4 regions of the Qipengyuania sp. ASV99 genome follow, and region 2 is predicted to be linked to each of the others. Evidence: predicted binding sites of a transcription regulator. Region 2 holds the regulator's gene; each other region holds the start of a gene.
The links. Region 2 encodes LexA, which represses DNA repair genes until DNA is damaged. Its sites were predicted from a motif close to GTTCCNCNCTTGTTCT; they were not measured.
Positions count from the first base shown of each region.

Region 1: a site for LexA is predicted at 1,370-1,385, ahead of ACM64M_RS10555 (error-prone DNA polymerase). Genes of this name have one in related genera too.
Region 3: a site for LexA is predicted at 2,086-2,101, ahead of recA (recombinase RecA). Genes of this name have one in related genera too.
Region 4: a site for LexA is predicted at 1,914-1,929, ahead of ACM64M_RS06725 (ATP-dependent helicase). Genes of this name have one in related genera too.

Region 1 covers NZ_JBLQUK010000008.1:88,435-91,570, reverse strand. Annotated here, with positions in the region: gene ACM64M_RS10565 (PilZ domain-containing protein) at 43-378, shown strand; gene ACM64M_RS10560 (carbonic anhydrase) at 440-1,183, opposite strand; gene ACM64M_RS10555 (error-prone DNA polymerase) at 1,456-3,136, shown strand, end outside.
Region 2 covers NZ_JBLQUK010000006.1:52,204-55,339, forward strand. Annotated here, with positions in the region: gene ACM64M_RS08655 (ComEC/Rec2 family competence protein) at 1-1,382, shown strand, start outside; gene lexA (transcriptional repressor LexA) at 1,415-2,104, opposite strand; gene ACM64M_RS08665 (molybdopterin molybdotransferase MoeA) at 2,309-3,136, opposite strand, start outside.
Region 3 covers NZ_JBLQUK010000004.1:25,848-28,983, reverse strand. Annotated here, with positions in the region: gene alaS (alanine--tRNA ligase) at 1-733, opposite strand, end outside; gene recA (recombinase RecA) at 910-1,974, opposite strand; gene ACM64M_RS06650 (response regulator) at 2,123-3,136, opposite strand, start outside.
Region 4 covers NZ_JBLQUK010000004.1:45,359-48,494, forward strand. Annotated here, with positions in the region: gene ACM64M_RS06725 (ATP-dependent helicase) at 1-1,905, opposite strand, end outside; gene ACM64M_RS06730 (hypothetical protein) at 2,200-2,562, shown strand; gene rsmD (16S rRNA (guanine(966)-N(2))-methyltransferase RsmD) at 2,620-3,136, opposite strand, start outside.

The DNA.
Region 1 (3,136 bases), on a different contig from region 2:
GTCGCTTAATATTCGTTTACCGAAATGTGCGATGCCGATCCAATGAATATGCCCGCAGTCTCGCGCGCCAAAGAGCGCCGTCCGCTCAGCCTGATGGTGAAGAGCCGGGTGCAATCGCGCGTGATCTATGTTGACATGATCGACATTTCCGAAGGCGGCTGCAAGATCAGGGGCACACGCGGATTTGCCAATATCGGTGACCGGGTGACGATGAAGATCGGCGGCGTCAACGCCCCGCTGGGTACGGTCGTCTGGGTCGAGGATCGCTTTGCCGGGGTCGCTTTTGAAGGCCAGATGCATCAGGCCGTGCTGGACCACCTGATGCTCACCAACGGCGGCTTGTTAAGCCCGGAAAAGCAGCGTCTGCACCGGCTCTAAGGGTGAAAAAAAGGAGGCCGGAACGGCGCGTCCCGACCTCCGTCTCTGATCAAGGTTTGCCTCAGGCCATCAGATCATCGGGAACGTCAAAGAAATCGACCATTCCCTGATCGAGATCGTAATAGGCGCCAACAACGCGCAATGCCCCTTCACGCTGCGGGTTCAGCATGATCGGGCCGGTCTGTTCACGCAGGCTTTTGACAACGCGGCGGACATTTGATCGCACGGAATTTTCCAGCAAGTCGCCCGGCTCGCTGCGGGCCTGGAGCACGGCCGGAATAATCGGTTCGATCATCGGGCCGATCATTCCGGGGAACACTGCATTGTCGGTCACCACCTCGGTCGCAGCCTTCACCGCGCCGCAGCTTTCGTGACCCATGACCACCACCAGCGGCACTTTCAGAACCGCGACGGCATATTCAATCGACCCTAGCGCGACAGTATCAACCGTGTTGCCTGCATTGCGGATGATGAACAATTCTCCCAAACCGCGTCCAAACAGCAATTCGGGCGGAACCCGGCTGTCCGAACATGTGACATAGGCCGCGAAGGGATTTTGCCCCTTGGCCAGTTCAAGGCGGCGGTCGGAACCGGTCAATACGGTGGTCTGGCGTCCATTCAGAAAGTCGGCATTGCCCTGTTTGAGCAAGTCGAGCGCCTGTTGCGGGGTCAGTTCGGATGCGGGCGGGGCTGGGGGCCGCGGCGTTTCGCCGGGTGCGGCATGGGCGGTGGTGGCTCCCCCGGCAATGACGGCGGCTGCTCCCAAGGCACCCGCGCTGCTGATTATGGATCGGCGTGACATCATGATTGGTAACTCCCTTTTGGGGAGCCAGTGGCCCCCCGCTAAAACCAAGCGACGCAACAATGCGCGCTACGTCCGACATCACGAGCAGAATTGCTCGCCAGAGGGGCCCGGTACGTGACATTATAACATCGGGCCAACCCGAAGGTTCCGGGCAGGTTGCAATAATCCGTTGCTGTTCTCAGGATAAGAACATAAAAGGAACAAAAGAGATGTTCCAATGACCCGGCAAGCAATCAAATCGGCGGTCAAAACCCCCGCTGGCCTGGCGTGATATGCCCGACGCGCCGCTTACCCCTGACAAACGCACGCTGAAGATCGATCCCGATTTGATCGAGGCCCCGCCGCGCGCGTGCTTTGTGGAACTGGGCATGGTCAGCTGTTTCAGCTTCCTGCGCGGAGCCTCTGATGCGGTCGATCTTGCGATGACCGCGCGCGCGCAGGGTTATGATGCAATCGGGATTGCCGATGCCAATTCGATGGCCGGGGTGGTGCGTGTGCACACTGAGGCGGCGACGCTCAAACTGCGCCCGGTGATCGGCTGCCGGATTGAAACGGTGGAGAGCCTCAGATTCCTCGCCTATCCGAAAGACCGCACCGCCTATGGCCGCCTGTGCCGTCTTATCAGTCAGGGCCGGATGCAGACGCTGGCGGGTGAATGGCAGGACAAGGGCGTGTGCGAAATCGACCTCGCCATGCTGGCGGAGCACAGCGAGGGTGTGCAATTGATCCTGATCCCGCCCGATGATCTGGACGCGCGGTTCACCATCGCGGTGCCGAGCAATGTGGTGCCGTTTCCGGGTTCGCGCAGAGACCGCAGAGAAGCAGAAAGGCGCAGAGAGGTTGCACCTGCGGCAAAGCCGCATTCCTCCTTGGGCGGTGCGTCCGGCGGTGACGTCGGAGATGATGAGGGTGCCCCCGGCATGCAAGACATCTCTGCGTCCCCCTTTCCTCCGCGCCCTCTGCGCGAAACAATTGAGTGCACTGGAAGCCTTGCCGATCTCCTCCCGCACCTCATCAGCCAGCTGCCCACCCTGCGCCACATCGCTGCATCCTACCTGTATCGCGGGGATGATATTGCGCGGATTGATCGGTTGGACAGCCTTGCGCGCGCGCACGACCTGACCTTGCTGGCGACCAATGATGTGCATTACCACGCCCCCGAACGCCGCCCCTTGCAGGACGTGATGACTGCGATCCGGCACAAGACCACGGTGGCAGAGGCGGGGTATCTGCTCCATGCGAATGCGGAACGGCACCTCAAATCCCCGCAGGACATGGTGCGACTGTTCGCGCGCTGGCCGCACGCGATCACCGCCGCGCGCGATGTGGCCGACGCCTGCAATTTCAGCCTCGATGAACTGCGCTATGAATATCCTGAGGAAATATACCCGGATGGCATGTCCCCGCAGGAATATCTGGAGGTGGAAACATGGCGCGGGGCAGAGCAGCGTTATCCCGCAGGCGTGCCGGACAGCGTCCACGACACGCTGGAACGCGAACTGGCGCTGATCGCAAAAATGAACCTTGCGCGCTATTTCCTCACTATCAAGGATATCGTCGATTTCGCGCGGAGCTGTGACCCGCCGATCCTGTGTCAGGGGCGCGGCAGCGCGGCCAATTCGGCGGTGTGTTACTGCCTCGAAATCACCAGCGTCGATCCCGCCAAACACCAATTGCTGTTCGACCGCTTCATTTCCGAAGAACGCAAGGAACCGCCCGATATCGACGTCGATTTCGAACATGAGCGGCGCGAGGAGGTGATCCAGTATATCTACGCCAGATACGGCCGCCACCGCGCCGGGCTGTGCGCCACTGTCATCCATTACCGCCCGCGCATGGCGATCCGCGAAGTGGGCAAGGCGATGGGATTGTCAGAGGATGTCACCGGCGCTCTGGCGCGCACGGTCTGGGGCGGGATGGGGCGCTCTATCGCAGAGGCGCATGCCACCGAAA
Region 2 (3,136 bases):
GAGATCGCGGCGCAATCCTTGAAACCGACGAAGACGCGATGCGCGATTCTGGATTGACGCATCTGTTGTCAATCAGCGGCCTGCACGTAAGCGCGGTGATCGCCGCCGCATATTTGCTCGCGCTTAAGTTGCTGGCGTGGTTTCCTGCGATTGCCTTGCGCGTGCGCCTGCCAGTCGTTGCGGCCGCGGTGGGGGCGCTTGCTGGCGTGGGGTACACCCTTTTGACCGGTGCTGAGGTTCCAACCGTTCGCAGCTGCGCGGCTGCGATGCTGGTGCTGATTGCGCTCGCCATGGGACGCGACGCCTTATCGCTTCGAATGGTTGCGGTGGCGGCGGTCTTTGTTCTGCTGCTGTGGCCGGAAAGCGCCATCGGCCCGAGCTTCCAGATGAGCTTTTCCGCCGTTTTGGCGATTGTAGCGCTGCATTCGTCTGAACCTGCGCGGGCGTTTCTTGCCGCGCGGGAAGAAAGCGGGTGGCGGCGCGCGGGGCGCAGATTGGTGATGCTGTTCGTCACGGGAATGGTGATTGAGATCGCTCTGATGCCGATTGTCATGTTCCATTTTCACCGGGCCGGGCTGTATGGGGCGCTCGCCAATGTCATTGCCATTCCGCTTGTTACTTTTGCTTCCATGCCGCTGATTGCGGCCGCGTTGTTACTGGACCTCGTCGGACTTGGTGCGCCATTTTGGTGGCTGGCAGAGGCTTCGCTCAACCTCTTGCTTGCACTGGCGCATTTCACCGCAGATCAGCCTGGCGCGGTCAAGTTGATGCCGCAAATGAGCGGCACCGCAATTGCGTTGTTTACGCTGGGCGGGCTGTGGCTCGCCTTGTGGAGCGGACGGGGCCGACTGCTCGGTCTTGTGCCGGCCGGTGTTGCCACCATGCTGGTATTGTTGACCCCGATTCCTGATTTACTGATCGGGCGCGAGGGACGGCATGTCGGCATAGCGATTGAGGCCAGGGACGGCAGCCGGCACTTGCTTTCACTGCGCGACAGCAAATCCTCTTACTCGCGCGACAATCTGCTCGAACTTTCGAGCGTCAGCGGCCAGCCCATCCCGCTTTCCGAATGGCCGGGTGCGCGCTGCTCACCAGAGTTCTGCGTCATCACGATCAATCGCGGCGGGCGGGACTGGTCACTTTTGCTCGCGCGAAACCGCGAATTGATCGAGGAACGCGCGCTTGCCGCTGCATGCGAACGGGCCGACATCGTCGTTGCCGACCGCTACCTGCCGTATTCTTGCAAACCGCGCTGGCTCAAGGCCGACCGCAGCATGCTTGAACGCACCGGAGGCCTCGCGCTCGATCTCTCAAATGAGCGGGTGCATGCGGTCGCAGAAGGACAGGGCGAACATGGATGGTGGCGCGGCGAGAGCGACTGAAACCGATCGCTCCTCGTCGCGCCCTGATCCGTTCAGTGATAGCGCCGCAATAGACCGGCAAGCCTGCCTTGAACCTGCACTTCATGGGCTCCGTAAATCTGTGGGTCATAGGCCGAATTGGCCGGATCGAGCCGCACCATGCCGCCATCCTTGTGAAGGAATTTCAGCGTCGCTTCTTCGCCGCGTACCAGCGCAACCACGATCTCGCCATCGCGGGCGCTGTCCGTACGCCGCACCAGCGCATAGTCGCCGTCAAAGATCCCTGCCTCAATCATCGAATCGCCGGACACTTCCAGCGCATAATGCTCCCCCGGTCCCAACAACGCCGCAGGAACAGGAAGCGAAGTGTGGCCCTCAAATGCCTCAATCGGCGCACCCGCCGCGATGCGTCCGTGCAGCGGGATCTCAATCACATCATTGGCAGGTTGAGCCACCCTGGGCGCTTTGCTGGCGAGGTTCACCACATTGTCGCTGGCGCTGCGCCCTGCGCGGAGGGGAGGTGCCGCGTTCTCTGGCTGCCGGATCACCTCCAGCGCGCGGGCGCGATTGGGCAGGCGGCGGATAAAGCCGCGTTCCTCGAGAGCTGAAATCAGACGGTGAACGCCGGACTTGCTTTTGAGGTCGAGAGCTTCTTTCATCTCTTCAAAACTGGGCGAAATACCGGTTTCTTCCAGCCGTTGCTGGATGAAGCGGATCAGTTCATGCTGCTTTGCGGTCAACATGGGCAAACTCCGTTAGAGCGCACATTGTCGCACGGCACAGCGGCCATGCAGTGCTGGAATGTCGCACCCTCAGAGGCACAGATTCCCGAAAGGAACGATGCGGTTCAGAGCGCTGTCCGCCCGCCATTATGGTGAACGAATGAGGAACAATTAGGCAACTCATTTGCGCAAGTCAAGCGCCCATGTTCCCCAAACCCGCAGAACTCAGCCATTTTGGAGGTTGTACACAGGAACTGACGTTCCCGGTTTGGTTTCGGGGGAGCCCGCAGGCCGATCAATCAGGCAATTGGCCTGAGCCAATGCGAACAAGGCGCTCGAATCCTGTGATGCCGCAAGCCTAACTGTGCCGCCTTCGCTTACCCCTCGCAGGAATTCGCGGCGGCTCCCGGTCGCAGGCAATGCTTCCGCGCAGACCGCTTGCGATACGCGGGGCAGGGGAGTGGCTGCGCCCATTGCCTTGCGCACCAGCGGCAGCGCGAACAGGAAGGCGGTGACGAAGCTGGACACGGGATTGCCGGGCAGGCCCAACACAACGGTGTTGCCGCGCGTTGCCACCATCAAGGGCTTGCCCGGCTTGATTGCGACTTTCCAGAAGTCGATTTCCGCCCCCCAGTCCCTCAAGGCTTGCTGGATCAGATCGTGGTCGCCCACCGACGCGCCGCCAGAGGTGATCAGGATGTTGCAGTTCTCCGCCCGCTTCAACGCCGCATCAAGCGCCTCGGCGTCATCCGGGACCGGACCGAGCCGTTCGACTTGCCCGACATAAGGCTGAAGCATCCAGCTCAGCATGACCCCGTTGCTCGCCGGGATCTGGTGCGCCGCGAGCGGCCTGCCAGGCGTCACCAGTTCATCGCCGCTATCGAGAACGGCAACCGATGGGCGCGAGACCACGGGTGCATGTGAGTGACCGGCGGCAATGGCGAGCGCGACAGTGGCGGGCGACAGGCGCGTGCCTTCACGCAGCACCGTGTCGGCTTTGCAGAAGTCGAACCCTGCTTTGCGAACGTGGCGGCCTTCGGGAGGGGGCGACTC
Region 3 (3,136 bases), on a different contig from region 2:
AATTGTCATGCACCCCCTGCATGACCGCAGCGATGCGTTCGAGCCCCATGCCGGTGTCAATCGACGGGCTGGGCAAAGCGCGGCGGGTGCCATCGGCGCTCTGGTCGAATTGCATGAAGACGAGATTCCATATCTCGATAAAGCGGTCGCCGTCCTCATCCGGGCTGCCGGGCGGGCCGCCGGGAATATGGTCGCCGTGATCGTAGAAAATTTCCGAACACGGGCCGCATGGTCCGGTTTCGCCCATGGACCAGAAATTGTCGCTGGTGGCGATGCGAATAATCCGCTCCTCGGGCAGTCCCGCAATCTTGCGCCACAAATCAAACGCTTCGTCATCGTCATGATAGACGGTTGCGGTCAGCCGGTCGGCAGGCAAACCCCATTCGCGGGTCAAAAGCGTCCATGCATTGAGGATCGCCTGCTCCTTGAAATAATCGCCGAACGAAAAATTGCCGAGCATTTCAAAGAAAGTGTGATGCCGGGCAGTATAGCCTACATTGTCGAGATCGTTGTGCTTGCCGCCGGCGCGAACGCATTTTTGCGAAGAGGCAGCGCGCGGCGCGGGCGGAGTTTCGAGGCCGGTAAAGACGTTCTTGAACGGCACCATGCCCGCATTCACGAACATCAATGTGGGATCGTTGTAGGGCACAAGCGGAGCGCTTTGCACCTGCACATGATCCTGCCCCCCGAAGAAGTCGAGGAAGGAACGGCGGATGTCATTGGTCGAAGTCATGTTTTCGCAGTTAGGCAATGCGCAGGGCCGGGACAAGCCAAAGCGACAGCAAACTCACGGTTCAGCCTGTCGCTGTGGCTGCACGGCCCGCCTCTGCCGCGACATCCGGGCAAAACAGCGCCCGATCAGAGCGTTCGTGAAAGCCAGTCGTGACCTTCCCGAACGCCCATTCATGCTCAGTCTTCGGGTTCTTCGTCCGGCCCCGCCATCATTTCCTCGGCGACTTTGTCCGTCCTGCCGCGAATGGCTGCCTCCAACTTGTCGCAAGTTTCCGCATTTTCTGCGAGGAACGTCTTCGCGTTCTCACGCCCCTGGCCAATGCGGACGCTGTCATAGGAATACCAGCTCCCCGATTTCTCGACGATGCCCGCCTTGACCCCAAGATCAAGGATCTCGCCGATCTTGGAAATGCCCTCACCATACATGATATCGAACTCGACCTGCTTGAAAGGCGGGGCGACCTTGTTCTTCACAACCTTGACGCGGGTCGTGTTGCCAATCACTTCATCGCGGTCCTTGATCTGACCGGTCCGGCGAATGTCGAGCCGCACAGAAGCGTAGAATTTGAGCGCATTGCCGCCAGTCGTAGTCTCTGGATTGCCATACATGACACCGATCTTCATGCGCAGCTGGTTGATGAAGATCACCATGCATTTCGAACGGCTGATCGAACCCGTCAATTTGCGCAAGGATTGAGACATGAGCCGCGCCTGAAGTCCAACGTGCGAATCGCCCATCTCGCCTTCGATTTCAGCGCGAGGGACCAGCGCTGCAACCGAATCGATCACCAGCACATCGATGGCGTTAGACCGCACCAGCGTATCGGTAATTTCAAGCGCCTGCTCCCCGGTGTCCGGCTGAGAAACGATAAGTTCGTCAATATCCACCCCCAGCTTTCGCGCATAAACCGGGTCAAGCGCGTGTTCCGCGTCCACAAAGGCCGCAGTACCGCCCGCCTTTTGCGCCTCGGCGATGACATGCAGCGCCAGCGTCGTCTTGCCCGAACTTTCCGGACCGTAAACCTCAATCACGCGCCCTTTGGGCAACCCGCCAATTCCGAGCGCAATATCAAGGCCGAGCGAGCCGGTTGAAATCGCTTCGACCTCCATCGCCTCTTTCGAACCCAGCTTCATCGCTGAACCTTTGCCAAAGGCGCGATCAATCTGAGCGAGTGCGGCGTCGAGCGCTTTTTGACGGTCCACTGACTTTTCCTTGTCTACCAGCTTGAGTTGAGTAGCCATCGCACGCGCTCCTTCGATTGCCTAGGCCCGGTTAGCGAATTTTAACCGGGTCCAATGGAACGGCCCGTTTGCCGCCCCGTCAAGGGACTCATGTATCGGGTTTGTTCTAATAGAACAAGAGCGGAACAAAATTTTTTCGAGCCGCCCTCTACGCGCTCTGCCGGGTCTTTGCCTGGAGCATTACGCTGTGAACTTTCTCGCCGATTTCTGCCACGCTGAACGGCTTGGCGATAAAGTGCATATCGGGAATATCGATTTCGCTGCGCAGGGCTTCCTCGGCGTAGCCCGACATGAACAACACCGGGATTTCGGGGCGCAGCTGGCGGATCGCGCGAACCATCGCCGGGCCGTCCATTCCCGGCATGACCACGTCGCTCAAAACCATGTCGAACTCGCCGCCCTCCGTAATGGCAGCAAGTCCCTCTTCACCGCCCGGGCAGGCGGTGATCTGATAGCCAGCGCGTGCAAGTGCGCGTTCGGCAACGGCGCGGACCATATCTTCATCCTCGACCAGCAGGATGCGGCCGCCTTTCGACCATTCCGAAGAACCGGCAGGCTCTGGCGCGGCGGGACGGCGCGGCGCCTCCCCGTGATGAACCGGGAAATAGATGGTGAAGCGAGCGCCAATCGTCCGCCCGCCAGTGTCGGTCACATTATCGGCAAAGATGAACCCGCCCGATTGTTTGACGATGCCGTAAACGGTCGACAGGCCCAGCCCCGTGCCCTTGCCCATTTCCTTGGTGGTGAAAAAGGGTTCGAACAGTTTTGGCAGGACATGGTCGGGAATGCCGCCGCCATTGTCCTGCACGATCAGCACGGTGTAATCCGCCGCCGGCAGGATTTCTGAGCCCAGCTTGACGACTTGCTGCGATTTGACGCTGCGGGTGAGCAACGAAATGCGCCCTTCCGCCTTTGCCGTGCCCGATCCGCCATGCGCGCCATGGGCGTTGATCGCATCGCGGGCGTTGACGGCAAGGTTCATGATGACCTGTTCAAGCTGCTGCGGGTCAGCGCGCACGGCACCCAGATTGCGATCGTGCTGAACGTAAAAGCCGATCTTTTCGCCCAGCAGACGCTTGATCAATAGGCCAACCTCGCTCACCACATCGGGCAATTGCAGGATTTCGGGCCGCAGGGTCTGCTGACGCGAAAAGGCGAGCAA
Region 4 (3,136 bases), on a different contig from region 2:
GATGCTGCTGGTCCACTGGCCGTAAATCCGCCGGTTCGCGGCGTGCAGGATGATGCAGCGCCGGCGCGCGCGGGTAATCGCGACATAGGCGAGGCGGCGCTCTTCTTCGAGCGATGCCAGCCCCCCTTCGTCAATCGCGCGCTGCGAAGGGAACACGCCTTCTTCCCAGCCGACGCAGAACACATGGTCGAATTCGAGCCCCTTGGCGGCGTGGATGGTCATGATCGTGATGGTTTCCTCCGCATCGCTGCGGTCATTGTCCATCACCAGGCTGACATGTTCGAGGAAATCGCCGAGTGTTTCGTAATCCTCCATCGCGCGCGCGAGTTCGGAGAGGTTTTCGGCGCGTCCGGCGCTTTCGGCGCTGCGATCCTTGGCGAGCATGTCGTTATACCCGCTCTCATCCAGCACAAGCCGCTGCAGGTCGGCGGGCGACATCACCTCCGCCGCTTCGCGCCAGGCCAGGAACAGCCGCAGCAGCCCGCCAATCGTATTCGCCGCGCGCGCGGGCAATTCGTCGCTATCGGCCAGTTGCAGCGCCGCCGCCGCCAGTGGCAAGTTCACCGCGCGCGCATGGCTGTGCATTTTTTCGAGCGTCTTTGAGCCGAGCCCGCGTTTGGGCTGATTGTAGATCCGTTCAAACGCCAGATCATCCTGCGGCTGAGCAATGACCCGAAGATAGGCGAGCGCGTCGCGGATTTCTGCTCGCTCGTAGAACCGAAAGCCGCCGATGATGCGGTAATTGATCCCGATCTGGATAAAGCGGTCTTCGAATTCGCGGGTCTGATATTGCGCGCGTACAAGGATTGCGACCCGGTCCAGCGGCGCGCCTTCGCGCTCAAGCCGCTCGATCTCTTCGCCCACGCGCCGCGCCTCTTCGGGGGCGTCCCACACGCCGATGACCCGGACTTTGTCACCGCCATTGACCTCGGTCCAGAGCGTCTTTTCATGGCGCTGGCTGTTGGCGCGGATCAACCCCGATGCTGCGCCAAGGATATGCGGAGTGGAGCGGTAATTCTGTTCCAGCCGGACCACATGCGTTCCGGGAAAATCCTTTTCAAACCGCAGGATATTGGCGACCTCTGCGCCGCGCCACGAATAGATCGATTGATCATCATCGCCCACAACGCAGATGTTCTTATGCGCCTGCGCCAGCAGTCTGAGCCACAGATACTGGACCGCATTGGTATCCTGATATTCGTCGACAAGGATATATTTGAAGCGCTGCTGATATTCGGCAAGCACGTCGCCATGCGCGCGGAAGATGTTGAGCATATGCAGCATCAGATCACCGAAATCGCAGGCGTTGAGCGCCTTCATCCGGTCCTGATACAACTGATACAGCGCCGCGCCGCGCCCGTTGGCATAGGCTTCGCTTTCGCCTGCATCGAGGTCAGCGGGGTTCAGCCCGCGGTTCTTCCAGCGGTCGATAAGCCCCGCCAGCTGGCGCGCAGGCCAACGTTTTTCATCCAGATCATTTTCATTGATAAGCTGCTTGAGCAGCCGCAGTTGATCATCGGTGTCAATGATCGTGTAATTGCTCTGCAAACCCGCCAGTTCGGCATGACGGCGCAGCATTTTCGCACAGATCGAATGGAACGTGCCGAGCCACGGAATCCCCTCTGCGCCCGCACCCAGATGCCGGGCAACGCGCTCCCGCATTTCGCGCGCGGCTTTGTTGGTGAAGGTGACGCAGAGGATTTGCGAGGGATAGGCGCGCCGGGTCGCCACCAGATGCGCCAGCCGCGCGGTCAGCGCCGCAGTCTTGCCCGTACCTGCTCCCGCCAGCATCAGCACCGGGCCTTCGGTCGTCAGCACCGCCTCACGCTGCGGCGGGTTGAGCTGCGCGGCATAGGCGGGGACATTGGCGTCGGGGCCGGGTGAATGGGTGGCAGGTTTGGTCATAGATGAGCGGAACAGATATAGAACATAAATTGGTCACGCAAGGTCGCATATTTGCCGGTTGAATGCATCAGGCGCGCCTTGGTCGTCCCCCAAAATCGCCTTGGCCCGTTTCTGCAACAGCGCTCGCTAATCCGTGTGAGGTCCGGGACGTGCAGCGGGCCGGGCGCTTCGCATCGGCATAATATCGATGTAAATCAGACATATCCGATGTGCCAAGCAATCAGCCTTCGGATCGTGATGCGTTCGTTCAAATCCGGGGGTGAACACAAGGGTAATGTCCCGAAGGAGAATTCCATGCGTAAATCCCACATGCATCTTGCCGCTATTGCGATCGTAACAGTCGGATTCGTTGCCGCATCGCCCGGAGCGTCAGCCAATCCCGGCGCGCTCGCGGCGATCGCTCAGACCTCACCAGACCTGACCGCCGAGCAACAGGCCGAGTTTGACGGTTGGACCGCCGAGCAACAGGCTGCCTATCGGATATGGCCCGCTGAGACGCAGGCCTATTACTGGGAATTGTCAGCGCAAAGGCAAGGGTTGTTCTGGAGGCTGACCGATCAGGACAAGGTTGCGCTTACCTTAATGACCGGGCCCGAACGCGATACGGCATGGACCCGCATTGAGGCCCGCGCATCGGGCAATCCCGAGACGAATTGACCGGCCCAATCCAATGACCGGTGGCGGGTAACAAGGGTAAAACGCCAGCGCCCGTTATTATGCTGGTTCGCAGGCAGGCTCGCGCCGAAACAGCGTGAGCCTGCCTTTGCCCACCTTGCGCGAGGTTTCGATGGTGAGACCGGCGATCTCCGGCTCTTCGTTGAACGCGGTTTCAAGCGCGATCCAGGTTGCATCCCCGATCCAGCCGAGACGGAGCAAGCGGTCCAGCGCCACTTCGCCCGCGCCCGTGCGATAGGGCGGGTCGAGCATGATAAGGTCGAGCGGTTCGCGCGCGGCGCGCAGTCCCATCACCGATCCGCTCTCAATCGCGGTGCGCATTCCAGCATCCAGCGCGGCCACGTTGCTGCGGATGGTTGAAGCTGCATCCCGGTCCTGTTCGACGAACAGGCAATGCGCCGCGCCGCGCGACAAGGCTTCGAGCCCCAGCGCCCCTGAGCCGGCAAACAGGTCCGCAACCCGCAGTTCTTCAAAACTGCCGAGCCGGCTGGTGAGCATCGAAAATAACGTTTCACGCGTGCGGTCGGCGGTCGGGCGGGTCGCGTCGCCCTTTGGC